DNA from 2 places in the Amedibacterium intestinale genome. Region 2 is predicted to be linked to the other one. Evidence: a T-box and tRNA genes for the amino acid it is inferred to sense, from the RefSeq annotation. Region 2 holds a T-box; the other holds one or more tRNA genes.
The links. A T-box is a leader RNA that pairs with one kind of tRNA and senses whether it is charged. The one in region 2 lies ahead of cysS (cysteine--tRNA ligase), so its partner is inferred to be a tRNA-Cys.

Region 1: it encodes a tRNA-Cys, which carries the amino acid that the T-box ahead of cysS (cysteine--tRNA ligase) is inferred to sense. The anticodon was not compared.

Annotation. Positions count from the first base shown of each region.
Region 1 is NZ_AP019711.1:1,143,057-1,159,121, forward strand. It holds gene priA (replication restart helicase PriA) at 1-2,167, opposite strand, end outside; gene A9CBEGH2_RS05935 (DUF975 family protein) at 2,305-3,087, shown strand; gene A9CBEGH2_RS05940 (IS1182 family transposase) at 3,304-4,797, shown strand; gene A9CBEGH2_RS05945 (heavy-metal-associated domain-containing protein) at 4,924-5,130, opposite strand; gene A9CBEGH2_RS05950 (hypothetical protein) at 5,222-5,788, shown strand; gene A9CBEGH2_RS05955 (C39 family peptidase) at 6,012-6,776, opposite strand; gene A9CBEGH2_RS05960 (ABC transporter substrate-binding protein) at 7,049-8,128, opposite strand; tRNA gene A9CBEGH2_RS05965 (tRNA-Leu) at 8,818-8,905, shown strand; tRNA gene A9CBEGH2_RS05970 (tRNA-Cys) at 8,916-8,989, shown strand; tRNA gene A9CBEGH2_RS05975 (tRNA-Leu) at 9,091-9,178, shown strand; tRNA gene A9CBEGH2_RS05980 (tRNA-Cys) at 9,188-9,261, shown strand; gene A9CBEGH2_RS05985 (anaerobic ribonucleoside-triphosphate reductase activating protein) at 9,395-10,537, shown strand; gene A9CBEGH2_RS05990 (ribonucleoside triphosphate reductase) at 10,553-12,922, shown strand; gene A9CBEGH2_RS05995 (sporulation protein YunB) at 12,944-13,615, opposite strand; gene A9CBEGH2_RS06000 (DUF1805 domain-containing protein) at 13,587-13,904, opposite strand; gene A9CBEGH2_RS06005 (potassium channel family protein) at 13,978-14,649, opposite strand; gene A9CBEGH2_RS06010 (TrkH family potassium uptake protein) at 14,661-16,058, opposite strand.
Region 2 is NZ_AP019711.1:1,475,684-1,491,748, reverse strand. It holds gene A9CBEGH2_RS07600 (PTS system mannose/fructose/sorbose family transporter subunit IID) at 1-961, shown strand, start outside; gene A9CBEGH2_RS07595 (hypothetical protein) at 1,079-1,645, shown strand; gene A9CBEGH2_RS07590 (hypothetical protein) at 1,658-2,218, shown strand; gene A9CBEGH2_RS07585 (hypothetical protein) at 2,277-2,936, shown strand; gene A9CBEGH2_RS07580 (ATP-dependent Clp protease proteolytic subunit) at 2,996-3,565, opposite strand; gene gap (type I glyceraldehyde-3-phosphate dehydrogenase) at 3,736-4,749, shown strand; gene A9CBEGH2_RS12350 (hypothetical protein) at 4,871-5,029, shown strand; T-box leader at 5,072-5,276, shown strand; gene cysS (cysteine--tRNA ligase) at 5,313-6,650, shown strand; gene A9CBEGH2_RS07565 (Mini-ribonuclease 3) at 6,650-7,036, shown strand; gene rlmB (23S rRNA (guanosine(2251)-2'-O)-methyltransferase RlmB) at 7,033-7,764, shown strand; gene A9CBEGH2_RS07555 (RNA polymerase sigma factor) at 7,774-8,346, shown strand; gene rpmG (50S ribosomal protein L33) at 8,400-8,549, shown strand; gene secE (preprotein translocase subunit SecE) at 8,563-8,739, shown strand; gene nusG (transcription termination/antitermination protein NusG) at 8,754-9,305, shown strand; gene A9CBEGH2_RS07535 (hypothetical protein) at 9,381-9,569, shown strand; gene A9CBEGH2_RS07530 (HAD-IIA family hydrolase) at 9,628-10,389, shown strand; gene eno (phosphopyruvate hydratase) at 10,484-11,782, shown strand; gene A9CBEGH2_RS07520 (IS1634 family transposase) at 11,971-13,713, opposite strand; gene secG (preprotein translocase subunit SecG) at 14,035-14,265, shown strand; gene rnr (ribonuclease R) at 14,363-16,065, shown strand, end outside.

The sequences.
Region 1 (16,065 bases), 330 kb from region 2:
GCATATAAGGGGATAAATCTATATCCAGTCTTGCTTTTTGTTTTGTTTGTAAATGTTTATCATATACATCTTTTACATAATGTATTAAAAGCTGTTCATCTTTTCCTTTTAATAAAATACGGCAGCGCTCTTCATCACGTATCTTATGCAATTGGGCAGGTCCCAGTATTTTACAGTTTTCTTTTTTTGAAAGTATACGCATCGCTGCTTCTACACTTTGCTGTACATCCTGATTATTTTTGGAAGAAAAGACCATAGAAACCAGATAGCGATAAGGTGGATAGCCCGTTAGATGACGATACTGCATTTCCTGTTGAAAGAAAGATAAATAATCATGATGAGCAGCACATTGAATCGCATAATGATTGGGATCATATGCCTGTATGATAACTTCTCCTTTATATTCTCCTCTTCCACTTCTTCCACTTGCCTGTTCCAGCAAATCATACGTCATTTCCGCACTTCGATAATCGCTTCGATTCAACAAGGCATCTCCATTAACAATACCTACCAGTGTAACTTTTTCTATATCCAATCCTTTCGCAATCATCTGTGTCCCTAACAAGATATCTGCATGTCCTTCATCAAAACTTTTTAATAGATTTTCATGTGCATGTTTTCTTGTGGTTGTATCGGCATCCATACGCAAGATTCTAGCATCTGGAAATTTAATTTGGACAAATTCTTCTAATTTCTGTGTACCTAATCCCAAATATCTCCAGCTTGCTTCATGACAGTTTGGACAATGGGTTGGTACGTTCATAGAATAACCGCATGTATGACATTTTAACACTTTTTCTTCTTTGTGATAAGACATAGCAACATCACAATGTGGACACATCTGTACATAGCCGCAGGAAATACAGCGAAGAATAGGAGTATATCCCCTGCGATTCAATAAAAGAATGACTTGTTCTTTTTTTTGTAAACGATCATAGATAGCATCTAATAAAGCATCGCTTAGTAAATAGCTTTCCCCTTTCGCAACTGATTTACGCATTTCTACAATACGAACAGATGGAAAATTTCCATTGATACGATGTGGCATCTGCAAAAGAGCATACACCCCTTTATGTGCTCTGGCATACGATTCTAAAGATGGAGTAGCACTTGCCAGCAAGACTTTCGCATCATGATATTTTCCTCGATATATCGCAATATCCCGACAATGATATCTAGGCGTAGAGTCCTGCTTATAACTTGTATCATGTTCTTCATCCATAACGATCAATCCAAGACGATCAAAAGGCATAAAAACAGCACTTCTTGTCCCTACAACAATTTGTACCTTATGTTCTTTCACAAGCTGATACTGCTCATATTTTTCCTGTGCATTTAATCCTGAATGATAGATTGCCACATGTGCTCCAAAACGCTGTTTTACCCTTTTCACCATCTGCGGTGTTAAAGAAATTTCCGGCACAAGAAGTAAAACCTGTTTTCCTTTTTCAATTTCTTTGCTTGCCAGACGCAAAAAGACTTCTGTTTTTCCACTTCCTGTTACTCCATGTAGCAAAAATACACGATGATGCTTTTCCTGTTCCACCTGTGCAATTACTTTTTTCTGATCTTCCTGTAAGATAAACTCTTCTTCTTTATTTTTTTCTATATTTTCTAGAATAGCTTTCTTTTCTTTTTCAAATACTTCTACAAGACCTAATGCGATAAGTTTTTTACCTGGTATTTTCCATTTTTCATAAAAAACAGAACGAAGCATTTCTTTTTCTTTCTGTAAATCTTCATAGGCGCTTTGCTGTTTAGCAGTTAATTTAGTATCATTCTGCTTACATATTCTTACCCATGCTTCCATACGAATTGACCCATGTGTAGAACTTGGCTTTAACTTTGATGGAAGCATACATTGAAAACAGCTGATTTTAGGGGCAATATATCTTTGTGCCATCCAATTACCTAATTCATATAATTCCTCATTCAACAAAGGAAACTGATCAATTTGTGAGATGATAGGCTTTAGAGTGTAAGGAAAACGACGTACTTCCTCATCACTTATGTCCTCTACTTTTTCCACAAATCCAACGATAGTTTTAGAACCAAAAGGTACTTGTACACGCATACCGCGAGTTAATGTATATCCATCTGCACAATAAGTAAACGTATGGTCCAAATGATGAATTGGATGTTCCACAAATACATAAGCCAGTTTCAAACAATTACCCCCTTTTTTCGTATGCATATTATACCATGTTTTTTTATTTTCAACGCCTATTCTAAAGGATTATAAAAAAATAACAAAAGATATATAAGATATGATAGAATAAAGATAGATAAAAGGAGGAAGCTTTTATGTGGAATCGCAAACAATTAAAAAGCAATGCGAAAGCATTGATGAAACGCTCGTATTTAATGATGTTTCTTGCTAGTTTGATTATCATGGTTTTATCTGGAGATTTTAATACTACCTTTATTGAGACAAACTTTTCTGTTAATGTTCCCTATCAAGATATTACGATACAACTTCCTTTTTATGTAGATTGGTTATCTCCTGAAAAGTTCACATGGATTGTAAATAACTTTTTAAAAATTACTCTTATCACTTCCATCATCTCCATCATTTACACAATTTTCATCGCAAATCCTTTACGTATCGGTAAAGCTCGATTCTTTATATTGAATAGAGAACAAGAACCAAGTTTAAAAGAATTGTTTTCTATATTTGATGGGCAGTATTTAAATATCGTAAAAATTGCTTTCATTACAGATGTCAAAATCATCTTATGGTCACTTCTGCTTATTATTCCTGGAATTGTAAAGTCTTATGAATACAGCATGATTCCTTATATTCTGGCAGAGAATCCATCCTTAAGTACCAAAGAAGTATTCCAAAGAACTTATGAATTAACATCAAATAGAAAAATGGACTTATTTATTTTAGATTTATCATTTTTTGGATGGTTATTGCTGTGTGGATTAACGATGGGTATTGGCTTGGTATTCCTGCAACCATATATGGATGCCACCCAAGCAGAAGCGTATGCTTTTTTGAAAAAAGATAAAGATGGAAATGAAGAAAAAATACCAGGAGAAACCATTCTAGATAAGATGTCACATATCCCTGGAGCAGAATAAAGCAGATGTATGTTTTATCTTCAAAACAGATTTATATTTAAAGCACTTTTCATGAGTGCTCAGACTGTTGACAAAGGTGTCGACAGTCTATTTTTTATATGATAGAATAAAAGAGGCAAAAAGATTCCTATTTTACCCAAAAACATATGGTTCTTTTTGCCTTTTATAATGCTCAAAATGGTATAATAAAAGTGGGTAAAATAGGAGTGATTACATATGGCAATGACAAAAAGAAATGGAAAAAATGATACTATCATACTGAATACAATAGAAGAATTAGTACCACAGGATCATGATGTTAGAATGCTGGAAAGCTGTATCGACTGGAATTTTATCTACCCTCTTGTAGAAAATCTTTACAGTGATGTTGGAAGACCAAGCATAGATCCTGTGGTTCTTTTTAAAATGATCTTCATCAATATTATTTTCGGAATAGATTCAATGAGAAAGACTTGTAAAGAAATACAAGTAAATCTTGCATATCGCTGGTTTCTAGGAATCTCCATGGATGAAAGGGTGCCAAATTATTCTACCTGGAGTCAAAATTATATCCGAAGATATAGTAACAGCGAAGTATTTGAAAAAATATTTGATCAGATATTGAAACAGGCAATCTCTTATGGCTTTGTAGATATGGAAACTGTATATGGAGACTCCACACATCAAAAGGCAAATGCGAATAAAAACAAGTATACAGATGAAGAAGTTGAAATCATGAAGAAAATATATGAAAACGATCTGCTGGATGAGATAAACAAAGATCGCGAGGAACATGGGAAAAAGCCGATAAAATCAAATGAAAAGGAAGAACTGAATTTCGATGAGGAAACAGGAAAGCTGAAAAGGGACATACAAACAAAGCATATCAAAATCAGTAAAACAGATTCGGAGAGTGGCTGTTTCCATAAAGGTGAAAAAGAAAAATGTTTTGCTTATTCACATCAAACATTTTGCGATAGAAATGGATTTGTACTGGCAAGCGTATGTGTTGCGGGAAACGTACATGACAGCGTGTCTTTCTTTTCAGCGTATAAAGTATTAAACGATAAATATATGGATCAAATAAAAAATGTATGTCTGGATGCGGGCTATATAACACCGGCAATATGTAAGACGGTATTAGAAAATGGGCAAAAAATGTATGCGCCTTATAAAAGACCAATGACAAAGAAAGGATATTATAAGAAGTACGAGTATGTATATGATGAAGGATATGACTGTTATCTGTGTCCAAATAATAAGGTGCTTTCATACAGCACGACAAACAAGCTTGGATATAAAGAATACAAATCAAATCCAAAGGATTGTGAGAACTGTCCTTTAAGAGGAAGATGTACATCATCAAAGAACTTTCAGAAAGTAGTGACACGTCATGTATGGGAGGAATACCGGGAGGAGGTAATGGATGAGATAAGACATACACCGGAATGGAAAGAAATCTATCCAAGGCGTAAAGAAAGCATAGAGAGGGTGTTCGCAGACTGTAAAGAACATCACACGTTGAGATATACCAGGTTAAGAGGGCTACAAAAAAATCAGCATCAGTCGCTGATGATTTTTGCGTGTTATAATCTAAAAAGAATGTCCAGATGGAGGTGGAAAAACCTCTCTAAAACTGCACAAAATCTAATAAAAAGCACAATTTTAAATTATTTTAAGAAAAAAGAAAAGCGATACTTGTTTATAAGTACCACTTTGTCAACAATCTGAGCACTTTTCATGAGTGCTTTTCTTTATTATTACACCATGATAAATATATAAAAAAACTGTAAAACAAATTTTCCTGCTTAGGGTACATCTTTGTTTTACAGAATATATTTTGTTATGGATATCTGCTTACATAACATCGTATCCACAATCTTCAATTGTTTCCTGAATCTTTCTTGCATCAAGCAAGCTTTCATCATAAATAACTTCTACTTTTTCTTCTTTGTGATCGGCATGACACTCGTTTGCACCAGATAAAGCTAAAACTGCTTTTGTAACACGAGATTCACATCCTCCACACATCATACCTTTTACATTATATACAATTGTTTTCATAATAGCACCTCCTGTAAAAATATTTTATCACAGACTTCTATTTTCGTATATTTATTTGCCAGCGTTACACGCTATAACCAGGAGGTTTATCATGAAACTAAAATTACTATTCTTATGTTTGTTATTAAGCATTCAGCCCCTGCAGGCCAAATCAAATGAAAGTTATCTTATTGTAAGCAAAGATATGCCTTTTAGTATTATAGCTGTCATAGACAATAAAGAACATGTTACTATGCATATCGTACCCGACCAGCTGATTCTGCCTTATAAGCAATCTACTATACAAGTAAAAGACACAAAAATTACGCAACAATTTAAAGAACTGCTGGAAACAACTTTTCATTTATCTGTAAATCATATCGTTCAATTAAATTTAAAAAATATTTCTGAAGATATGAACGTCCCTTATACAAAAGAGAAGGTTTCCTCTTTTTCTTCCCTGTGTGATTATTTTAAACAGGTAAAAGATCATGTTCGCATACAGAATGTACTGCATTATAGTGATTACTTAAAGAGTAATATGAAAATAAGCGATTATTATGATTTATATAAAGTTTTTAAAAAAGAAAATATAAAATTTGATTATAGCTATCTAAACTACATAATAGAAGAAAACTTTTATCTTCCACTAGATTTAACATTTCATAAAAAGGATTAATATATTCCTTTGAATTTCCAAGGTAAAGAAAGTGAATATCAATTCTAAACTTTATTTACTAAGACCAGTCAATTGTAACAGTTTAGAAGAAATTATCTTTTTAAATAGGATAAAAAAGGCGTTTTTGAACTCTTGTTCATACGCCTTTTTATAGTAACTGAAATTACAACATAATCATATGCAATTTCAATTTATAATGTTGTTTCTTGAATATATAGACAATTTATTCAGGTTCTACTGCGATAAACAAATGATCTCTTTCATCAATGTTATAGTTTTTTTCAAAGAAATCATACATTGTCCAGTTATAATAAAAGCGTTCAGCAGGAATGATTCCATATCCATCTTGATTATGATCGGTAGTATCATAAGAATCCGCAACAATGATCACATCGTCTTGCGTAGTTTCTGTTCCTAAATCATCATAGCCTATAATCGTCTGCCAATGACCTCCCCAGTCATTCCATGCCACCATGACAGGGATACCTTTTTCTAAATATTGACGAATCATATCTAGATTTATTTTTTCACTTGCCTCTTCTTCAGAATAATCGTAGGTTGAATGAATTTTCATTCCTCCAACACCCTCAAAAATATTAATCATTGATCGTAAACTAGTTGCTTCTGCTTCTAATTTATTTGTACGAAAATTCGCAAGTGATTCTTCTGTATAACTTCCTAATTTATCATAATAATTCAAAACCATCAATGCACTGTCAACACCACAACTCCATTCAGATGACTGCTGCAATGTTTTGAAATTACTTAAAATAGTCAATGAATCTGTTGATTTCATATTATAAAAATCTGGGTGTGCATAATAAATAGAGTCTTCATGATCGCCATCTCTTTCAACACTATCTGCACCATCTTCTTTTGATAAATCAATCGGATTATTAATTTTCATTTCATCACTCATATTAACTTTGGCAGAACCACAGCCAGTCAATACAGCTGTAGATAATAACATTAAAAATAATTTTTTCATTAACTTACCCCTCTCACATATAGAACTCTTGTAACTGCTGATTATATTGATAGTATTCAATTTTTATCAGATTTATGTAGCTTTCTTTAGCATATTTTAATACTCTTATTGATTCTACAAATATGTGCTCATAAACTGAGATTTTAACCCGCAATAAGACTGATTTTGTCATCAAATCAGCAATGACCTGCTAAATACCAGCATATTTCAAAGAATCGATTTTATCTATTTGCTGGAATTTCTCAATAATGTCTTCATTTCTTTCAACATCGTTAAGAATTACTTGCGATAACTTTTACTTTACTAAATAATTCAGAAATAGTTTTTCTTGTTTTATCATCATATTTAAATACTTCATCATTTTTATTTCCAGTTCTTGGAATGTACGCATTGATACCTTCATAATCTCCACCTTCACCAGATAGTTCTTCCATAACTTCTTTATTTGGAGAAGTATATCCTACCTCGCTGGAATTATCCATTGCACCTTCATAGCTGGATACAAAGTTAATAAATTCATGAGCTAGTTCTGGATTTTTCGCATTCTTAGGAATGACCATTGCATCACTCCACAAGTTTGTACCTGTTTCTGGCATATAGAATCCCATATTTTCATTTTCACTCATAACATAAGCTGCATCTCCAGAATAAATTAATCCTAAAGCTTTTCTTCCCTGTGCCATGTTATCAATGATCTCATCCGTAACAATTTCAGGCTCCATCGTTTCTACACATTTTACAAGCCATTCATATGCCTCGTTCAATTCTTTATCATTCGATGTGTTCATAGAGTATCCAAGAGCTTTTAAAGCCATCATAAAGCTGTCACGTTCAGAATCATATAAGTAAATATCCCCTTTGTATTTTGTATCAAGGAAGATATTGAACCCTTCTTTTTCCAAATCTTTGATATCCACTTTGGTTTTATCATAAACAATACCAACCGTTCCCCAGAAATATGGAACAGAATAATCATTGTTTGGATCATATGGCAAACCTTTAATACCATCTACAAGTAAGTCCATACAGTTTAATTTACTCTTATCAAGTTTTTGGATTTTATCCTCACTGATCAATCTTTCAATCATATAATCACTTGGCACAAGAACATCATAGCTTTCACCGCTGTCGATTTTAATGTACATTTGTTCATTGGATTCAAAGTTGTCCATAACAACTTTCGCACCTGTTTGTTTTTCAAACATAGGAATGACTTCCTGCCCTGTATATTCTCCCCAGTTATACACATAAAGGGTTTGCCCGGCATATTTTTTATCCTCGTTACTAGAAGCGCATCCAGCCATCCCAAACAGCAGACTTACTGCCATGAAACATGTAAAAAATTTCTTCATTGTAAAACCTCCCCGATGATTCATATTACTAAACTTTTAGTTTCATAAAACGAACAAGCATAATTATACACATTTTATTTTTTTGCACAATACCTTTTTTTGGTATCCAAAATAGCGAAATGAATAAAAAAAGATGCTAAAAAAAGAAACAGAAAGATCAGCGTTATCCTTATTATATATAGGACTATTTTTGAGTTTTAAAAATATGTGATTTTTTGTCTTTTTTGTTTATTTATACTAAACAAAAAATTTTATATTTTTTTCGAAAAAAATAAGAATTTTCTTTGCACTTTTCAGATTTTTTAGATTTAACTTATAAATAACATACTAGAAAAATGATTCCAGCACTTAAATCAAGTACTATTTTTCGTAAAGATTTATATAATTTAAGAAACTTTATCGCTGTTCATCTCACATTAAAACCATATTCCTTTTACAACGATTAAACAAAATAAAACATATCTTTAATCAAAAATATCATAACGATATCACTTATGAATATGAAATTTATTTTATCAATACAATTGAATAATAGGATCATACCAATAAGAAGCAAATACAAAATAGTATTTTTCTAACTTAAATAATTCTGATTTTCAAAATACAATTCATATGGAAACTTTAAATATAAATTTTTTTAAAAAAAAGCTTGCAATTCCTGAGATATATTATATAATATACGAGCACGAGGGGTCGTGGCGAAATAGGCAGACGCAACGGACTTAAAATCCGTTGGGAGTTAATCCCGTGCGGGTTCAAGTCCCGCCGTCCCCACCATTTTTTTTATGGTTCCGTAGCCAAGTGGTAAGGCAATAGACTGCAACTCTGTGATCATCGGTTCAAATCCGATCGGAACCTCCATTTTGATTAGTATGACACGAAACGAAAGTTTCGTGTTTTTGTTATATTCTTAAAAAAAAGCTTGCAATTTTTCAGATATGTTATATAATAAACGAGCACGAGGGGTCGTGGCGAAATAGGCAGACGCAACGGACTTAAAATCCGTTGGGAGTTAATCCCGTGCGGGTTCAAGTCCCGCCGTCCCCACCATTTTTTTATGGTTCCGTAGCCAAGTGGTAAGGCAATAGACTGCAACTCTGTGATCATCGGTTCAAATCCGATCGGAACCTCCATTTTGATTAGTATGACACGAAACGAAAGTTTCGTGTTTTTTTACATTCTTTACATTTCTTTCTTCTATTGTATGTGCGTATTGTGTGTGCTATAATGCAATTAGTTGAAAGCTCAACCAATTGAGGTGATAACATGGATAAAAATAATTATTTTTTAATCAACATTTCCCTCTTGCATCGATGCGGGCAAAAATACTATGATAAACTTTTGAGCGATACAAACATAAATGCTTCTCAGGTCCCCTTTCTAATTCTGATATATGAAAACGAGGGAATCAGCATGCAGGAACTTGCAGCACGTGGCTGTTTCGATAAAGGCACCATTACAAAAAGCATTCAGAAATTAGAAGAAAACGGCTATGTGCAAAGTGTTCCAAGTTTTACAGATAAGCGGATTCGAAATTTATATACAAGTGAAAAAGCAAAGAACATCATACCTCAAATTTATATGATACGCAAACAGTGGTGGGAGCGTTTAACCGCAGGTTTAGACACCAGTCAACAAGAACAATTTTCTTTCTTATTAAATGAAATCAGCGAGAAAGCAAGAACTTATAACGAGGCAGATGAAAAGCAATCACTTCCTATCTTCGGAATTCAAAAATTAACGCTTCTAGATTATCCTTCAAAGATGGCTTCTACTTTATTTTGCGGAGGCTGTAATATGCGATGTCCGTTCTGTCATAACAAAGGCCTTGTATTTTTAGATGAGACAATGCAGAAATTAGATAACGATGACATTCTTTCTTTTTTAAGAAAAAGAAAAAACATCTTAGAAGGAGTATGTATCAGTGGCGGTGAACCACTTCTTCATGATACTTTAGAGCCATTTTTACGTATTCTTAAATCCTTTGGATACTCCATCAAATTAGATACAAATGGAAGTTTTCCTGAACGTTTAAAAGATTTGATTGAAAAAGGTTTGGTTGATTATGTTGCCATGGATATAAAAAACTGCATATCCCGTTATGAGGAAACGTGTGGTGTTAGTGATTTTGATGTTACACCAGTAAAAGAAAGTGTTTCTTATCTTATGGAACATCGTATTCCCTATGAATTTCGCACAACACTTGTAAAGGAATTTCATGATGAAAAAGCCATTCAAGAAATTGGTGAGTGGTTAAAAGGAGCAGACCACTATTATCTTCAAAACTTCAAAAATTCTTCCAGCGTCATTCAAAGCGGACTACATAGTTTTGAACCAGATGAACTATATGCATTTAAAAAAATTTTAGAGGAAACTATACAGCAAGTAGATATTAGAGGAATTGATTAGAGAGGAGCAATGTATATGTATCGGGTTATTAAAAGAGATGGAAAAATTGTAGATTTTAATATTTCAAAAATTACACAGGCAATCACCAAAGCTTTTACTTCTGTAGAAAAGCCATATCATCCAGATGTTATTGATATGCTGGCAATTCGTGTTACCAGTGATTTTGCGAACAAGATTCACGATAACAAGATTTCTGTGGAAGATATTCAGGATAGTGTGGAAAATGTTTTAATACAGGCTGATTATGCAGATGTTGCGAAATCGTATATTTTATATAGAAAACAAAGAGAAAAAGTGCGTAATATGAAATCTACGATTTTAGATTACAAAGAACTTGTGAACAGCTATGTTAATGCGACCGATTGGCGTGTAAAAGAAAACTCTACGGTTACCTATTCTGTTGGCGGTCTTATCTTAAATAACAGTGGGGCTATTACCGCAAACTACTGGTTATCTGAAATTTATGATACTGAAATTGCCAACGCCCACAAAAGCGGTGATATGCATATCCATGATTTAAGCATGTTAACAGGATATTGTGCAGGCTGGTCATTAAAACAGCTAATACAGGAAGGTTTAGGGGGAGTAGAAGGCAAGATTACCTCAAAGCCTGCAAAACATTTAGCTACTTTATGTAACCAGATGGTTAATTTTTTAGGTATCATGCAGAATGAATGGGCTGGAGCGCAGGCATTTTCTTCCTTTGACACTTATCTTGCCCCTTTTATTAAAGTTGATCAATTAGATTATGAACAAGTTAAAAAATGTATAGAGTCCTTTATATATGGTGTAAATACACCAAGTCGCTGGGGTACGCAGGCACCTTTTTCCAACATTACACTTGATTGGGTCGTACCTGCAGACTTAGCAAACCAGCCTTGTATTGTTGGTGGAAAAGAAATGGATTTCACATATAAAGACTGTAAAAAAGAAATGGATATGGTCAACAAGGCATTTATTGAAGTCATGCTGGAAGGAGATGCAAATGGAAGAGGATTCCAATATCCAATTCCTACCTACTCTATCACTTCTGATTTTGACTGGTCAGAAACAGAAAACAATCGTCTTTTATTTGAAATGACTGCAAAATATGGTACTCCTTATTTTTCTAACTACATTAACAGCGATATGGAACCAAGCGATGTACGAAGCATGTGCTGTCGATTACGTTTGGATTTAAGAGAGTTACGAAAAAAATCTGGAGGATATTTTGGAAGTGGAGAAAGTACAGGTTCCATTGGGGTTGTTACGATCAATCTGCCACGTATCGCATATTTAGCAGAGAATAAACAAGACTTTTATGTTCGATTGGATCGTTTAATGGATATTGCGGCACGTTCTTTAAAAATTAAGCGAGATGTTGTAAGCAAACTTCTTAAAGAAGGTTTATATCCTTATACAAAACGTTATTTAGGTAGCTTCTCCAATCACTTCTCTACGATTGGTCTTATTGGGATGAATGAAGCCGGTTTAAATGCGAAATGGCTGAGAAAAGACTTAACCCATGTAGAAACACAAGAATTTGCGAAAGAAGTCTTAAATCACATGCGTGATCGTCTTGTATTGTATCAAGAACAGTATGGTGATTTATACAATCTAGAGGCAACACCTGCAGAATCAACAGCTTATCGTTTAGCAAAACATGACAAAGAACGTTATCCTGACATTATTTGCGCAAACGAAAATGGGGAAGCTCCCTACTATACAAACAGTTCTCATTTACCGGTTGGATTTAGTGATGATGTATTTGAAGCTTTGGATATTCAAGATGAACTTCAAACACTTTATACATCTGGAACAGTATTTCATACATTCCTTGGGGAAAAACTTCCTGACTGGAAAGCTGCAGCCTCTCTTGTTCGAAGCATTGCACAAAATTATCGTTTACCATACTATACGATATCCCCTACGTACTCCATTTGTAAAACACATGGATATTTAAGTGGTGAACAGTACCAATGCCCTATATGTAAAGAAAAAACAGAAGTATGGAGTCGTATTACTGGATATTATCGCCCTGTTCAAAACTGGAACGAAGGAAAAGCACAGGAATTTAAAGATCGTACAGAATACAAAAGCAGCAATCAGACTTTTGATGAAAGCTGTCATCAATTAAACGCTTCAAAAACAATTCAAACCTTAGAAAAAAACAAAAAAGCAGACACACTGCTTTTCACAACACCTACCTGTCCAAATTGTCCTGCCGCAAAAAAAATGCTGGATGATGCAGGAATCAACTATACCGTAATTAACGCTATGCAAAATAAAAAACTTGCGATAGAATATGGAATATTGCAGGCACCTACCCTTCTTATTTTAAATGGTGAACAAAAAAGTATGTATTGCGGTTTAGAAAAGATCATAAAATATATTCATGAACAGTAAGGAGCATAGAAACATGCTCCTTTATTCTTTATAAGTGTTATAACTGGGTACTTTCCCACTAATTACTTGAACAACCAAAGGTATTTCACTGCTTTCTTTAAACGGAGTGATTGACATCATCGTGATGGCTTCTGCTTCAATTTCTACTTTTAATATGATAGATACAAGAGAACTATTTACCCCATATGGTTCTATTTTGGTTTCTATTTCGCCTCCCACATCATTAAACATACGAATATGAACTTTAAGTTTAGGTCCTTTATTCGCAAGAAAAAATATATTGCTTAAAGAACCAATTGGAATCTCATACACAATTCCATCCTCATAGTAAACAGATTGCGTAACAGGATCCTTTTTTCCATCCTGTGCAGCCTTTAATGAAGTATCAATCGTATCCAAAGCTTCATATAAGAGTTGATTTAATTGATAAGAATCAAAAACAACCTGCGTTATCTCGCCATTTTCCCCTATTCTTGTCTTATACAGGTTCTCTGGATCATACTCTAGATTATTTATTACCTGTTTCACAATATTGTTGATCGCAAAGCCTGCATGTTGACGTGCAAGTGCATTTAACTGCGGTTCTATACAGCGATTAAAAACTAAAAACATGCCGTATACAAGAAAACCTGCAACAGCCACAATAAGAGTTCTTTTAACATTTTTATATTTTTTTATGCGTACTCTTCTCACAAAGAAGCAAGGCTTCCTTTCCTTTCATAGCGGTATTTACCCCTATTTTCTGTGCAAAACCATTATATGATACAACTTCACTATCAAGTAAGTTTTTAAAACCCAAAGAACTCTTTACCAATATAAGCGCTACTTTTTTATCTAAACGATCAAAATATTCTTTAGAAAAGCAGAGCGGAGCCAATATAACATGCATGGAAACAAGAAAATAGATAGGATATTGCGGCAATTTCATATAAATACCCAAAAAAGAATATTTCTCAACAGCAATACTGTGTATTTCTATCATGATTTTCCTCCTATACACAAGTATATGTATATACCACAATAACTTTGTCAAAAAAAAGAGCGCTTCTTACGCTCTATTCTATAAAATCAAGTTGTCCAATTTCATCAGAACCACTAACAATCACAATATGATCCTGGGCTTCAATACGATAATCAGGATCTGGACAAACATTCATATGATCTTCTAAATATCCACGAATCCCAATAACATTAATACCATAACGTTTACGCAAATCAAGTTCAATCAGCGTTTTTCCAACCCATGCACCCGGTGTTGGAATTTCCACAACACTATATTCATGGTCTAGGTCAACAATATCAACGATATTTTTACCCAATACGCTTTTCGCAACCATTTCTCCCATTTCTTTTTCAGGACGAACAACCTTATTTGCACCTAATTCCTTAAAAATCTGCATGTAACGTTTATTTTTAGCTTTTGCCACAATATAAGGAACCCCTAATTCTTTCAGGTTAATGATTGCCATTACACTTTCTTCCAAATGAGAACCCATACTAACGATTGCAATGTCACAATCCTGTATACCTGCCGCTCTTAACTGGTTGATATCTGTAATATCGCACTGTATTGCCTGTGTTACAATATCCGCCATGCGATCCACACATTTAATATCTGTATCTACCGCAATAACTTCACAGTTAAATTTACTTAATGTTTTCGCAACTGTTGAACCGAAAATCCCAAGACCTAAAACCGCATATTGTCTATCTTTATATTTTTTCATACCCATTACTCCTAACCTACAATAATATTTCCTGTTGGATAAGAAACCTTATTTGACGCTGTATTGCCTGATTTGTGTCGTAAAATCGATATAAGAAGCGTAGAAATACCAATACGTCCAATATACATCATCATTATAATAACGATTTTTCCCAAAGACGTCAAATCCGCTGTAATACCTAAGCTTGAACCTACTGTTGCCAGTGCACTGGCTGCTTCAAAAGCAATTTTTATAAACTGTGCATTTTCTACGATACAAAGCAAAAATGTACCTGTTAATAGTGTTAACAAATTCAAAAAGAAAATCCCCATCGCATGTGTTACTAAATTTTGTCCGATTGTACGTTTCCATACAACCATTTTCCCATTCCCTTTCAGGGCACTCACAATATAGATAACAAGCAATGCTACTGTTGTTGTTTTTACCCCACCTGCTGTTCCACCAGGAGAACCGCCAATAAACATGACCACGATCATCAGCAGCGATGTTGCACTTTGAAGTCCGCTGTAAGCAATCGTTGAAAAACCAGCTGTACGCAAGGCGATGGACTCAAAAAAAGCTGTCATTACTTTTTCAGGAAAAGTAAACGTCCCTAGTGTTTGAGGATTCTTATATTCCAATATAAGAATTAATAGAGCAGGTACAAGAATTAAAACTGCACTTACAAACAATACAATTTTCGTATGCAAAGACAAAGAATGACGGAATTTATGAAATGTTATCTTCCTTTTTAATAAATCTTTAATTTTATCTCGCATATCAAACCAAACCGCAAACCCTATACCACCAATAACAATTAATGCCATTATTGTCAGACAAACAAGTGGATCATGTGCATATGCCTGAAGACTTGTCGAACCAAGCGTATCAAACCCAGCATTGCAGAAAGCAGAAATAGATAAAAATATAGATTTAAAGATTCCATCCCACACTCCATAATCCGGAATCATACGAAATGCAAGAAGAATCGCTCCTACACCCTCAAAAATAAGTGTGTAACGAAGAATATCCAGCAAGAATGTTTTTGTATTCCATAAATTTTCCTGATTTAACATTTCACGAACAACAATTTTTTCATTTATAGAAAGCTTCCTTCTTGTCGCAATAATAAAGATTGCCATAAATGTCATCAAACCCAAACCGCCAACTTGAATCATCGCAAGAATAACGATCTGACCAAATAAATTAAATGTGTCCGCAACCGTTACCGTTGACAACCCTGTAACACACGTAGCACTTGCTGCTGTAAACAAGGCATCTAACGGGTTAAAAAATGAACCATCCTTTGTTGAAATCGGCAAAGTCAAAAGAATCGCACCACTCAAGATCACAATCAAAAAACTAGCCGCAATCTTTTGCGCAGGAGACATTTTTTTAAACCCTAATGCCGAGTGAATAATATTCGTCATAATGTAT
Region 2 (16,065 bases):
TGCAAAACTGGATAAAAAGACTTTAAATAAAATGGTATGGATGTCTTGTTTCTTGCAGGCTTCATTCAACTATGAACGTATGCAGGCTGCAGGTTGGTTATGGGCTATTTTACCAGGTTTGACAAAAATCCATACAAATAAAGAAGACTTGAAAGCTTCTATGGCTCACAACTTGGACTTCTTAAATACGCATCCATTCTTAGTAACATTCGTTATGGGTATCGTTCTTTCATTGGAACAGAATAAAGTTGATACACAGACAATTCGTTCTGTACGTATCTCTGCTGCTGGTCCATTAGGTGGTATCGGTGATGCATTGTTCTGGTTAACTTTAGTACCAATTGTTGGTGGTATTACAGCTAATATGGCATTAAACGATGCTTCTATCATAGGTGCTATTTTATTCTTAGTAATTTTCAATGCTGTGCAGTTCGCAATTCGTTATTTCTTAATGCACTGGTCTTATAACTTAGGAACTTCTGCTGTTGGTATGTTAACATCTAACGCAAAAGAATTTACTCGTGCAGCTTCTATCTTAGGTATCTTTACAGTAGGTGCATTGATTGCTAACTATGGTTCTACAACTGTTCGTATTGCAATTGCTGATCCAGCTATTAATGTTCAGTCATTATTAGATGGTATCCTTCCTAAATTGATTCCATTGTTAATCACTTGTGGTTTATATGCATTGATCAAAAAAGGATGGACTCCAATCAAATGTATCGTATTGATTTTGGTTGCAGGTATCGTTGGTTGTGCATTCGGTATCTGGACAGGTGATTCTAAAGCTATCGATGAAAATGGTGCAGGAATTAACGGTGGATATAAACCATTGGTTGAATGGTATGAATACCCAGCTCCAGCTGCTCCAGAAAAAACTGGTCAGGAAGCTTGGGATGCAACTCAGAAAATTGTTGATCAGTTAAATGAAAATGGTGTTAAAGTAACAATGCCAGAATAGTTAATAAACTAAGTTTTGTAACTATACTTTTAAGAGGACCATGAATTGTCCATGGTCCTTTTATTTTTAAAATTTATATATTATAATTAGAGAGCAGTTTTTGGAGGTGCTTCTACTATGAAAGATAAGAAATATCCAGTACTTTATGCAACAAATTTAATGGGTACTTTGTATAAACATTGTTCGATTCATCCAACCGTATATTTTAATATTCGATTGAATGAGGATATGTTAAAGTCAGATGAAGATTATCAATCATATATGGAACAAATTATTGATGAGTGCTATGTCAATATTGTTAATAAGTTTACATTCAGTCAAGCATTGAAGGTTACAAATAATAAGATTCCATTTATTATTTTCAGAGGTAATGTAGATAAAGGTATGGTTAAGCAGTTTTGTAGAACGTTGTTAGATGAAGTTTCATTTTCTACAAAAGCAAGTCATGTTGCTGATTATATGATGATTGATACAATGTTTATGCAAATCGGAAAAGCTCCTAAGTTTTACAGAGTTAATTCAGTGGGTGATAAATTATCTGAAACAGATTTCTTATCGTTGTATGGAGAAACTTTAGAAAGCAGTGAAAAACCAGAAGATGCTGGCTGGTTAACAACTTATTATGATTTTAAGAGAGGGCCTGCTAAGTCAGAAGAAGAGCAGGAAGAAATTGTTGCGTGGTAAAGAGGTGTTTGTATGGCAAATATGAAAAACAAGAGATCAAATCGTGTAAAACAGGTTGATAAAAAAACTACACCTGAAATCGGTGGTATGAATGTATATTTTGATTCACGTCAAAGACCAGTGTACTATGATCGTTTTTCAAAAAGAGCATACTTGTTAAAAGATGTGGAGAAAACATATCAATTGTATAGTATGCGTTTCTTTTTAGGAATCGCTGCAATTGTCATTATCTATGCATTTAAACTTCCTTTATGGCTTTGTGTTGTTTTAGGTATTGCAGTGTATGCTTTTATGGAATTTAAATTTAGAAGATTTTTATCAAATTTAACACAAATGACAAATTTTGTTCCGGAAAAGAAAATAAGTAAGGTAGATGCTGAAAGACAAAAGCCTTTAAATAAAGTAATCTTAAAAATTGTCTTATTTATTTTATTAGCAACCTTGCTGGTAATAAATGTAAAACAGCAGGGTTATACAGGTGTTGTTTTGTATCTGAACTATGCTTTTGCTGTGGCTTCAGTTTTTATGGCATTGTTTGAATTGTTTGCGTGTTTAACAAAAAACAAGAAATAAAAAATATAGGAATTATTTACTTAATGTTTTATATTTTTAAAAGATTGGATGGAAGAAAATGAAAAATTTATTGATTATACTGTTGTTTGTAGTTATATTAGCTTGTATTCCATTAGTGATGCGTAAGTTATCTTGGAATAAAATCGTAAAGGCTCTTGAAAAAGAAGATTTTAACAAATATTACAAATCAATTGACTCTTTTATGTGTAAAGTATCCTATTCTGCATTTGATAGAGAAAATATGCGTTTGTCAGGATATATGAGTGAAGGACGCAAAGATGATGTTGAAAATCAGTTTGCAATGATGAAAAATATGCGTGTAAAAGCAAAATACAAAATTGCTTTGGGGAATAGAGGGTTTTACTATTATTTAGAGCAGGGACGTGCAAAGAAAGCTCGTGATATGATTGATTTTGTTAAGGCAAATGGTGGAGAAAATGTTTGCAGGGATTTAGAAATGCAATATAGTATTCTTTTGAAGAAAGAAAGCAAATATATTGATGAGGTAAAACAGAAATTAGAAGCTTTGTGGGATGGAAAGACTCCTCTTGGTGATGATAAAAAAATGATTGTTGGTACATTTGAATATTTGATTGGTTTACAATACTCTTATGAAAATGATCGTGAAAATATGATGAAGTATTTTACCCCTGCATTGGAACATTGTAAGGGTACACCTTATGAAGATAATATCCACGAAATAATGAAGCGAGTTTAAAATCTCGCTTTTTTTATTTGAAAACTGTTTATGTAAGGTCTGAGGAAATTCAGACTTTTTTAAATGATGTGATCTATAATACCATAGACTTTCGCTTCATGGACGTTCATGAAATAATCTCTGTCGCAGTCTATTTGTATTTTTTCTTTTGGCTGGGAAGTCGTGTTACTTAAAATTTCATAGATGGTATCTTTCGTTCGGCTCATGTGTTTCATTGCGATTTCCATGTCTTTTGCCTGCCCTTGCATACCACCAAGAGGCTGGTGAATCATGACTTCTGCATGCTTTAAAGCACAGCGTTTTCCTTTTGTACCAGCAGCTAGTATTACAGCAGCCATGCTAGCGCATAAACCCATGCAGATAGTAGAGATTTCACATGGTATATATTGCATGATATCATAAATAGCAAGCCCTGCGGAAATACTTCCCCCATTGGAATTTATATAGATTTGGATAGGGTCTTTACTTAGGCTTGATAAGTATAAAAGCTGTGCACAGATACTGTTTGACATCGTATCATCAATTTCACCATTAAGTAAAATAATTCTTTTTTTTAAAAGACAAGAATATAAATCATACATATATTCTTTATCGTTACTTCTTTCTAAAATTGTAGGTACAACAACCATTGTTTTTCCTCCTTAATATGCTATATAGTATGCGATTTATCTCTTGTTTTATACCTATGTGAAAAAGTACTGGAAAAGAATTGAAAAAATGCATAAGTGAAAGAATTCTCAATTGACTTTTAGGTAAGAAGTTCGTATAATATTGGTGTTAATGAAGGAGGACTTTGAAAATGACAGTAAAAGTTGCTATTAATGGATTTGGACGTATCGGACGTCTTGCATTCAGACAGATGTTTGGAGCTGAAGGATATGAAGTAGTTGCTATCAATGACTTAACTTCTCCTGAAATGTTAGCTCACTTATTAAAATACGACTCTACACAGGGACGTTATGCATTAGCTGATACAGTAAAAGCTGGTGAAAAATCAATCACAGTTGATGGAAAAGAAATCACTATCTATGCTGAAGCAGATGCTAAAAACTTACCTTGGGGAGAACTAGGAGTAGACGTAGTACTTGAATGTACAGGTTTCTATACTTCTAAAGCAAAAGCTTCTGCTCACATCGAAGCAGGTGCTCGTAAAGTTGTTATTTCTGCACCAGCAGGAAACGACCTTCCAACAGTTGTTTACAACGTTAACCACGATGTATTAACTGCAGAAGATACAGTAATTTCAGCTGCATCTTGTACAACAAACTGCTTGGCTCCTATGGCTAAAGCATTAAATGATCTTGCTCCTATCCAGAGCGGTATCATGACTACAGTTCACGCTTATACAGGAGATCAGATGACTCTTGATGGACCTCAGAGAAAAGGTGACAAACGTCGTTCTCGTGCTGCTGCTTGCAACATCGTACCTAACTCTACAGGTGCTGCTAAAGCTATCGGTCTAGTTATTCCTGAATTGAACGGAAAACTTATCGGTTCTGCTCAGCGTGTTCCAACTCCTACAGGATCTACAACTATCTTAGTTGCTGTAGTTAAAGGAAAAGTTACAAAAGAAGAAATCAATGCTGCTATGAAAGCTGCTGCTACTGAATCTTTCGGATACACTGAAGAAGAATTAGTATCTAGCGATATCGTAGGTATGCGTTATGGTTCTCTATTCGATGCTACTCAGACTATGTGCATCGAAATGGAAGATGGAAATACTCAGGTACAGGTTGTATCTTGGTATGACAACGAAAACTCTTACACTAGCCAGATGGTTAGAACAATCAAATACTTCTCTGAATTGGCTTAATTCAAGATTTATTAGAGTGATACAAAAACCGGATGTATTTCCGGTTTTTTTGTGCTTGTTTTAGAAGTTTGCGTTTCAAAAGTTAGTAAAAAGGTATATACTAGTATTGTAGAGGTGGATTATGGCTGTAAAAGAAAAATTAACCAAAGAAGATACAGAAGAAAATGTAGATCCGTTAGATGCTGTATATATGGAAGATATGAAAAAAGCGGGTTTACAGGAAGAGTTTTTAAACCAGTTTTCTAAACTAATGAAGGAACTGGACGAAAAAGAAAAATAAGTTTGATAAGTTGAATTTTATGATAAAGGTTGATATACTATAACAAAACTGATGACAAAGGAAAAGTAGTCTTATTATGAGCAAATAGCGAATTCTGGATGGTGGAAGCAGATGTGTGAAGATAAGGTGAATGCCCCTTTGAGGGATTTTTCGATAACGTAGAGAAATACGTGGTATACAGCGTTAATGTATCTAGAGGTGGAAGCATTTTTCAAGTAAAGTGGAACCGCGCTGTGGCGTCTTTACAGTAAGTGCTTTTTTTATTTCTAAAGGAGGAAGATTTATGAAACTATTTAATAGTATGAGTCAAAAAATAGAGGAATTTAAGCCTATTACAGAAGGACAAGTAAGTATGTATGTATGCGGGCCTACGGTTTATAACTATCCACATATTGGAAACGCAAGACCAATTGTAGTATTTGATACGTTAAAACGTACATTTATGGCACTTGGATACAAGGTGAAAATGGTATCAAACTATACAGATGTAGATGATAAAATTATCAAAGTTGCGAAAGAATGCGGAATTAGTGAAAAGGAAGTAACGGAAAAATTTATAAAGGCTTATAATGATGATCGTTTAGCTCTTCATGCGATGATGCCGGATGCAGCACCAAAAGTTACAGAAACGATGGATGCCATTATTGCGTTTATTGATTTACTAGTAAAAAAAGAACATGCTTATGTGGTTGATGGGGATGTGTATTTTCGTGTAAGCAGTGTGGAAAACTATGGAAAATTAAGCAATCAGCAAATTGATGACTTAATGGTAGGTGCTCGTATTGATGAAAACAGCAAAAAGGAAAATCCATTGGACTTTACCTTGTGGAAACGTACAGAAGAGGGGATTAAATGGGAATCTCCTTGGTCTGTAGGAAGACCAGGCTGGCATACAGAATGTGTTGTTATGATCAACAAAGAGTTTGATGGGAACCATTTGATTGATATTCATGGTGGGGGAATGGATTTAAAATTTCCGCATCATGAAAATGAAATTGCACAGTCTAGAGCTGCTTATGAAACAGGAATTGCCAATTACTGGATTCACAATGGTATGGTAAATATTGATGGGGAAAAAATGAGTAAATCACTTGGCAATGTTATTTGGGCAAAAGATATGATTGAAAAAATCGGTGGAGATACTCTTCGCTGGCTGTTCTTATCCTCTCATTATCGCAGTCCTTTAAATATTAATGAAGAAGCAATCGAAACAGCTAAAAAAGAATTAAACAAAGTTAAAACACCTTTAAAACAAGCATATGTAAAAGCAGGTCTTGCAGGTGTAGATTTAAAAGAAGAGTATGATGTAGAAAGTTTTCATACATTCCTTACTGCAATGGAAGATGATTTGAATACACCGAATGCTTTTGCGGCTATTTTTGATGTGGTAAAACAGTTGAATCAAGTTGTACGTCAAAAAGAGATTGATTTTACTGCATTAGGATTAAAAGTAAATGCAGTTGAAAAAATGTTAGATGTATTAGGAATTGAAAATCATCGAATCGTTTTAAGTGAAGAAGATAAAAACTTGCATGCAGAGTGGAGAAATGCAGTTACGCAAAAAGATTTTGAACTTGCAGATAAATTCCGTGCGCAATTAATAGAGAAGGGGATTTTGTAATGCTTTTACAGGAGTATAATGGAACTTCTCTTGCTTATATGGGAGATGCTGTTATGTCACTGTTCGTAAGGGAAATGCTTTTATCAAAAGGATATCAAAAACCTAATGTTCTGCAGAAAAAAAGTGTGGAATGGGTAAGTGCAAAAGCACAGGCACGTTTTTTGGAAGTTTTGGAAACAGAAGGTTTTTTTACGGAGGAAGAATGGGGAATTGTTCTTCGCGGAAGAAATACGAATCCAAAAACGAAAGCGAAAAATGCAGATGTGATAACGTATCGCAAGTCAACCGGTTTAGAAGCAATCTTTGGCTGGCTGTATTTAAAACAGGACTATAAGCGTTTAAAAACTTTGTGGGAGCGCATTGTTGAGATAGGAGAGAAATCATGACACAATATGTATATGGGAAAAATGTCGTTCGCTCTCTTTTAGAAGATAACAAGAAGATTTATGAAATTCTTCTTGCAGATGGTATGAAAGATAAAGAGATTGAAGCATTGATACGACAAAGAAATATAAAACTAAGAGTTTTAGGAAGAAAGAAAATGGATCAGTTTCTAAATGCGACAAATCATCAGGGAATTGCAGCTAAAATTGACGATTACAAAACATATGAACTTGATGAGCTTTTAGAAAGTATACCAAAGGGAAAGACTCCATTGCTTGTTATGTTAGATGGATTGGAAGATCCTCATAATTTAGGGGCAATTCTTAGAACATGCGATTGTGTAGGAGTTGATGGAGTCATTATTGGAAAGCATCGAAATGTGAAACTAACACCAACAGTTGCGAAGGTTAGTACTGGTGCAATTGATACTGTAAAAGTAAGCATGGTAACAAATCTTGCACAAAGTATTAAGTATTTAAAAAAACAGGGTTATTGGGTTGTTGGTGCAGACTTGCATAACTCTCGGGACTATCGTGAAGGACAATACGATGTTCCACTTGTATTAGTAGTAGGAAGTGAAGGATTTGGAATTAGTCCATTAGTAGCGAAAAACTGTGATTACTGTGTTCGACTTCCTATGGAAGGAAGTGTTACTAGCTTGAATGCAAGTGTTGCGTGTGGTATTTTGTTATATCAAATATATAATGGAAGAAATCCAGTAGATTTCTAGGTGAAAAATATGAAAGCCAATGTTACAGAGTTTCTAGATAATGAATTATTGTATATGATTCATCAGGGAGATGAACAGGCTTTGCAAATTTTATTTAAAAAATATGAAATGAGAATATATATAATGATTTATCAATATATAGGAATAAACTCTGCTGAGCAGCAGGATAAGGAAGAAATGAAACAATTAGCGTATATTAAGCTAATGCAGGCAGTGAATTCTTTTCGAGAAGAGAAAATCACTAGTTTTGCGTATTTTTATCAGCAGATTTTAAAAAATGCCTTTGTAGATTATTTTAGAAATAAAAGCAGAGGAATATATACTGTTTCTTTACAAGAGTTAGAAGCTAAAGAGGGGGATAATGTTTATAAAGAGAATGAAACGGAAAAAGTATCTATAAATCAAGAAGAACTACAGTATTTGTTGAGGAAGAAAGGAATTCAATTAAAAAAGATTGAAATGAAAGTCTTGCATTTAAGATTGCAGGGATATTCATATCAGGAGATTTCATCCAGTTTGAATATTTCAAATCGACAAGTTGAATATATTTTAAGAAAATTACGTAATAAAAAGAATAATTGACTTCTTGAGGTGGTTTATGATAAAGTTATTAGGCAAAGAAAGAGGTGTTTTTCATGAGTGATAAAGTAATTTTGACATGCACCGAATGTCTTTCACGAAATTATACAACTACCAAAAATAAAAAAACGCATAATGAGCGTATTGAATTGAAAAAGTATTGTAAAAAATGTGGAAAGCATACTATTCATAAGGAAACGAAATAGGAGGGATGAGTGAATGAAATGGTTCAGTATTAATGGAATTCTAACAGAAATGAAAAGAATTCGTTGGCCAAAGGCAAAAGATTTGTTTCATGACAGCGGAATCTGTGTCGTTTTTGTGTTGTTTTTAGGAATTTTCTTTTTCCTTTGCCAACTTGTTTCTTCTGGCTTCCTTAAGTTAATTGGAATGTAGGAGGGAATTTCAAGATGGCTGAAGAAAATAAAAAACAATGGTATGTAGTTAATACATATGCCGGACATGAAAACAGAGTTAAAGAGAATTTGGAACGTCGTATTGAAACAATGGGTCTGCAGGATTTCTTGTTTCGTATCGTTGTAGCAGAAGAAAAAGAAATTGAATATAAAAACGGAAAAGAAGTTGAAAAAACAACGAATTTATTTAGCGGATACTTATTTGTAGAAATGATCATGACTGACGAAGCGTGGTATATTGTTCGTAATACACCTGGAGTTACTGGGTTTATCGGATCTAGTGGTGGAGGGGCAAAACCTTTCCCTGTCGCAGAAGAAGAAATGGAAAATATTTTACGCAAATTAGGAATTACTGATAAAAAAGTTCAGGTTGATTTCCAGGTAGGAGATCGTGTTCGTATCTTAAGCGGTGCTTTTTCTAACATAGAAGGAACTGTTGAAGAAATGGACGATGATAATCAGATTGCGGTAGTATTGACAATCCTGTTTGGTAGAGAGACACCAACAGAAGTTGGATATAGTGAACTAGAGAAAATTGAACTTTAAAAGGGACGAAAGTCCTTTTTATTTTGACAAAATATGCATTTTTTGTTTTTTATAATGATAGCAGGAAGTGAGCAAATGAAAGAAAGAGCAGGGATTATATTTGGAATTGGTGGTTGCTTTTTGCTGGTAAAACCATATTTTGATATGAAAGAAATACTGCCTGTTTTTGAAAAAATGATACATGAATGCTGGCCAATGTTATTGGTTATGATCGGAATGTTTCTTATAAAACCATCAAAAAAGCAAATGCGAAGAAAACGTTAATCTTGCATAAAGTTAAAGTTTTCGATAAGATGGTATCATAAGAAAGCAGGGGATTATTTTGAAAACATATTTGATTGATTTAGATGGTACCATGTATAGAGGAGATGGACAGATTGAAGGAGCAATACCTTTTATTGAAGAATTAATAAAAAGAAACCAGCCATTTTATTTTCTTACAAATAATTCGAAACGAACAAGAAAACAAAATGTAGAGCATATGGAAAAGGTTGGTTTTCATGGTATTAAAGAAGAGCACTTTTTTACATCTGCTATGGCGGCCGCTCGCTATGCGAAAAAACATATAGAGGGAAGAAATGCATATTATGTAGGACAGGATGGTCTGAAAGAAGCATTAGAAGAAAATGGTTTTATCCTAAGTGAAAAAAATGTGGGTGTTGTATTTGTGGGTTTAAATACGGAGGCTACTTATAAGGAGTATTCTAAAGCTTTAGGATATTTATTGAAAGGTGCAAAACTTATAGGTACAAACAATGATCGCATTTTGGCTCAAAAAGATGGCTTTAGCATTGGAAATGGTTCCATTGTGGCGATGTTTGAATATGCCAGTGGACAGGAAAGCCCAAAAATTGGAAAACCTCATGAAACGATTCTTTTAGAGGCTTTGGATTATTTTGATAAAACAAAGGAAGAAGTTATTTTGATTGGGGATAATTTGGAAACTGACATCTTGTTAGGAAATCGATGTGATATTGAAACTGTTTTTGTGACAAGTGGAGTTCATCAAAGAGAAGATATAGAAAAATTGGGCATACATCCAGATTACATTGTGGATAATCTTTGTGAATTATTAAAAGAGTAAGATATTTGTGAGAGAATTCGCAAAAGTTCTTTCTCTTTTTTTTGATATGTGCTATACTTTGAGTGTAATGTGAAGAATAAGGAGGACTATTCATATGTCAATTATTGTTGATGTACATGCAAGAGAAATTTTAGATTCTAGAGGGAATCCAACAATCGAAGTTGAAGTAAGAACTGCTAGTGGATTCTTCGGACGTGCTATGGTTCCAAGTGGAGCAAGTACTGGTGAGCGTGAAGCGTTAGAACTTCGTGACGGTGATAAAGCTCGTTTCTTAGGAAAAGGTGTTTTAAAAGCTGTAGATAACGTAAATAACGTTTTAGCTGACGTTGTTAGAGGAATGGATGTTACAAATCAGGCTGCTATCGATAAAGCATTGATTGAAGCTGATGGTACAAAAGATAAATCAAAATACGGAGCAAATGCTATTCTTGGTATTTCTTTAGCTGTAGCACATGCTGCTGCTGATTGCTATGGATTGCCATTATATCGTTACTTAGGAGGAATTAATGCAAAAACTCTTCCAGTTCCAATGATGAACGTATTGAATGGTGGTAGCCACGCTGACTCTTCAGTTGACTTCCAGGAATTCATGATCATGCCTGTAGGTGCTAAGAGCATTAAAGAAGCTATTCGTATGGGTGCTGAAACTTTCCATGCTTTGAAAAAAGTATTGAAAAACAAAGGACAGGTTACTGCTGTTGGTGATGAAGGTGGATTCGCTCCAAACTTGGAAGATAACGAAGCTCCTTTAAAATGTATCATGGAAGCTATCGAAGCTGCTGGATACAAACCAGGTGAAGAAATCTGCATTGCTATGGACGTAGCTGCTAGTGAATTCTATAATACTGAAACAGGTATGTATGAACTTACAAAATCTGGACAGGGAACAAAAACTACTGATGAAATGATCGCTTGGTACGATGAATTAGTAGAAAAATATCCAATCATCTCTATCGAAGATGGATTAGGTGAAAGAGATTGGGACGGATGGAAAAAACTTACTGAACACTTAGGTAAGAAAATCCAGTTGGTTGGAGATGACCTATACGTTACTAATCCTGCTATTCTTCAGGAAGGTATCGATAAAGACATCGCTAACTCTATCCTAATCAAAGTTAACCAGATCGGTACTTTAACTGAAACTTTCGATGCTATGGAACTAGCTAAGAAACACGGATATACTGCAGTAGTATCTCACCGTAGTGGAGAAACTGAAGACACTACAATTGCTGATATCGCAGTTGCATTCAATGCTGGTCAGATCAAAACTGGTTCAATGTCAAGAACAGATCGTATTGCTAAATACAACCAGTTGATTCGTATTGAAGAAGAATTAGGTGATGTTGCAGTATTCCAGGGAAAATCTGCATTCTATAACATCTACAAACACTAAGATATGATGTTTAAAGGTGCGCTTATGGCGCGCCTTTTTCGTTTCTTATGAAAAAACATAAAATAGGTTGTTTTTCTGAAGAGTGTTTGTTATACTATCTCGTCTTTGACAGTTAGAAAGCGAAAAAAGTGCATTAAAGACTTTAGAATTAAGCTTTTTTGCACTTTTTGTCTTTGTAACGAATTGTGCTATATATGATGTTCTTTTGTGTATTTGATAATATTTCTCATTGTGGATCGTTTTATTATTTCTCTGTCTGTTTCAAAACCAAACAACTCATGCAGTAAATCTGTTAAATCTGTTCGTGTGTAAGAAGGTATATATCCTAATCCTTCTTTTAATTTTGTTACGTTCATCTTTCTCAATGTATCTATTATTTGTTCAGATGTATATTTTTTCTCTAATTTATATTCTAATATTCGATATATCAGAAGGGACAAGAAACAAATCAGGAAATGCGCTTTGATCCTGTCTTCTCTTTGCAGATAGATTGGTCGTGCATCAAAATCCGTTTTCATTATTCTAAAGCACTCTTCGATCTGCCATCTGCGTTTGTTGATAGCGATGATCTCCGCTACATCACCTTCCATATCTGTGCTTACCGCATAGAAACCATCATACATTGCTTCTTTATCTATAGCCTCCTGATCGATTTCGTAGATTTCTTCTTCTGCTACTTCTCCATTCGCTGTGATGGAAGTCCTCTTTGTAAATCTGCTTGGATCATTCGGATTTTTTCTATTCTTTTTGATTTTTCCATTTTTACTTATCATGTTTTTTGCTCTGTCTATCTGCCCTTGTCTTATCTTTTCCTGATAAGCTTTATATTTTGGAGAATAGGTAACGATAAGAGTTTCCGATATCTTTTTAGATTCTATAGGTACTTCTTTATAATAGATGGATTCATATACCTCTGGGTCATTTTCATCAAGATCTTTCAAATCAATGAATGTGCTGCTTCCTACTTTTCGATATTGTTTCGTATTTAAAGCGATATCTCTATCTTCTTTCTTTAATTTTTTTAATGACTGTGTAATGACATAGGATCTTCCTCCTATATCATTGAACAGTTTGTTATTCTGTGATGCCAGTCCACTGTCTGAGCAGTAGATGAATTCGGAACAGTCGAAATCCTGAATAACTTTATGTTCTAATGGTTTCAAGGATTTCTGTTCGTTTTGATTTCCGGGAAAGATATCAAAAGCTAAAGGGAAACCATCTCCATCCATGAATAACCCCATGCCTACGATAGGATTTGGACGATGTTCTTTGCTTTTTCCGTATTTTTTAAGTTCATCTTCTTGTTCGATTTCAAAGTAATAGTTCGTACAGTCATAATAAAGAACTTTTGTGTTTCTTTTATGAAGAAAGTTAGAATTTCGATAAACTTCCGCCTGTATGTAATCAGATTCCTCGGCCAATATAGATAAGGAACGATAGATATCCTGTAATTTATACTTTGGCTGTTCCAGCAGAGAATGAGCGAAAGAGAAAGAAGAGCGTTTACTGGAAGGATATAGAACACGAGCGTAGACAAGATCGCAGAGGATGCGATGGATATCATATTCGAATTTATGATGATTCTTAATATTACGACAAATATTGTCAAAATGAAGATTGGAACAGATGGATTGAAGGAATAGGTAGCCAACATTAAATAACAAAACTTCATTTTTTTTGATTTTTTTGTCGCTAGAGAAAGGTATGAGAACAGGTGCAGTATCCTGTTGATGGGATAAAGTGTCCTTTTTAGCTTCAGAACGAGCCCATTCCAATAATTTTTCTTCATTATTATCAAATTGAGGAAGCAGGTCATTTAATCGACCAAGCTTTCTAAAAATGCGACTAGAAGTTTTACCATTGTTTTTGCGATAAGAACTCATAATATAAATGCTTTTGGAATTGCCAGTGCCATTGATTGCAACGTACATATTCATCACCCAATATAATAATAACACATATAGCACAATATAGCACATAATAGAACATAAAATTTGACAAAAAAAGTAAAAGAAAAGCGCCTGTTTAAAGCGCCATAGTAAATTTATGAAATTTTATATGTGTCAAACTCCCGAGTATTCCAGGGAAAATCTGCATTCTATAACATCTACAAACACTAAGATATGATGTTTAAAGGTGCGCTTATGGCGCGCCTTTTTCGTTTCTTATGAAAAAACATAAAATAGGTTGTTTTTCTGAAGAGTGTTTGTTATACTATTAAAGTACTTGATTACAGGAAAGGAGGACTATACATGGGCGTTTTAGAGATAGTTTTAATGATTTCAGCGGTCATATTAATAATACTCTCCTTATTGCAAAGCGGTAAATCAGATGGTCTGAGCGGAGCTTTTGGGGGAAGCGATGGATTAAACCTATTTGCAAATGTTAAAGAACGAGGATCTGAGAAAGTGATTTCCAATATTACACTTATTACAGGGATCGTATTCTTTGCTCTTGTAATTATTATCCGTATTATTAAATAAGGCCGCAATGGTCTTTTTTCTTTGCTTATTGTAATGGAAAGAAATAAGATGTGGTATAATGAATAAGAGATATTTGCCTTTGTTTGGAGGGATGAGAATGAAAAAGAAAATGGAAATATTAGATTTGCTGCATGATTCTTCTTATAAAGGAATGACTACAGCTGAGCTGTCTTGTTACTTTCAAATGGAAGACAGTGCCTCCTTTACAGAGTTGTTAAAATATTTGAATGAGCTAGAAGGAGAACGTTTAATTGCAAGAGATTCCAGGGAACGTTATTTTTTGAGTTCTCATTTAGGATATGTTACAGGAACATTGCGTGTGAATCCAAAAGGATTTGGTTTTGTAGATACAACGGACACAAGTTTTTATATTGCGAAAGAGGCGTTAGGCCTTGGAATGGACAAAGATATCGTATACGCGAAAAGCTGGACAAATAATGATGGCAGCGTAGAAGGAGAAGTTATTGATGTTATTGAACATCATATTACACATATTGTAGGTGTCGTAAAAATAAAAGAGGGAAGAAGGTATTTTTTACCGGATTCTCCTATTTTAAATCGAAGATTTAGAATTACTAATTATGAGGATTTTCATTTGGTCAATGATTCAAAAGTGTTGTTGAAGATTGATAGTTATGGTGCTACATTAAAATGTCATATTGAAAAAGAGATTGGATATAAATATGATCCGGGAATTGATATTTTAAGTGTACTTTTAGAAAAAGATATTAATCCAGAATTCAGTGATGCTGTCATGAAAGAAGTGATGCAGATTGAAGAAGCGGTACAAGATGAAGAATTAAGAAATCGTGAAGATTTACGTTCGTTATTGACAATTACTATTGATGGAGAAGATGCACGTGATTTGGATGATGCGATTTCTATTGAAAGAATACCAGAAGGATATCGACTGTATGTTCATATTGCAGATGTATCGTATTATGTAAGAGAAGGAAGCGAAATTGATAAGGAAGCATATCATCGTGGAACATCTGTTTATGTTGTTGATCGTGTAGTTCCTATGCTTCCACATGCATTATGCAATGGGATTTGTTCTTTAAATCCCCATGTTGATCGTTTGACTTTAACTTGTCAGATGGATATAAATCGCAAGGGAGATGTTATAAACTATAAAATTTTCCCAAGTGTTATTAACAGTAATGAAAGAATGACGTATACAAATGTTAATAAAATATTAGAAGGGGATGAAAAAGTCCAGAAACGCTATCCTTACCTTTTGGATATGTGTATTCAAATGAAAGTGTTATCCGATATCATTCGAAGACGCAGAGAAAAATTAGGGGCAATTGATTTTGATACAAGAGAGGCAAAAATTCTTGTTGATGAGAAAGGTAAACCTAAAGATATTGTTTTGCGTGAAAGAAAAGATGCAGAGCGTATGATCGAGGATTTTATGATTGCCGCAAATGAGACTGTTGCTACACATGCGAAATGGATGGAAATTCCATCGATGTATCGTGTGCATGAGCAGCCAGAACCAAAAAAGATACGCGAATTTGCCAGAGTAGCGAAAGTTTTAGGCTATACGTTTCAGGGGGGTATCCAAAATGTATATCCAATGCAGCTGCAAAGTCTTTTAAAAGAGGCGAAAGGGCAAGATAATTATTTTGTGCTTTCTAGTTTTATGTTAAGAAGTATGCAGAAAGCACGTTACGATAATCGCTGTTTAGGTCATTTTGGTTTAGCTTTGAAAGAATATTTACATTTTACTTCTCCTATTCGAAGGTATCCCGATTTAATTGTGCATCGTATGCTTAGAAAATATGTTTTCAATTCCAA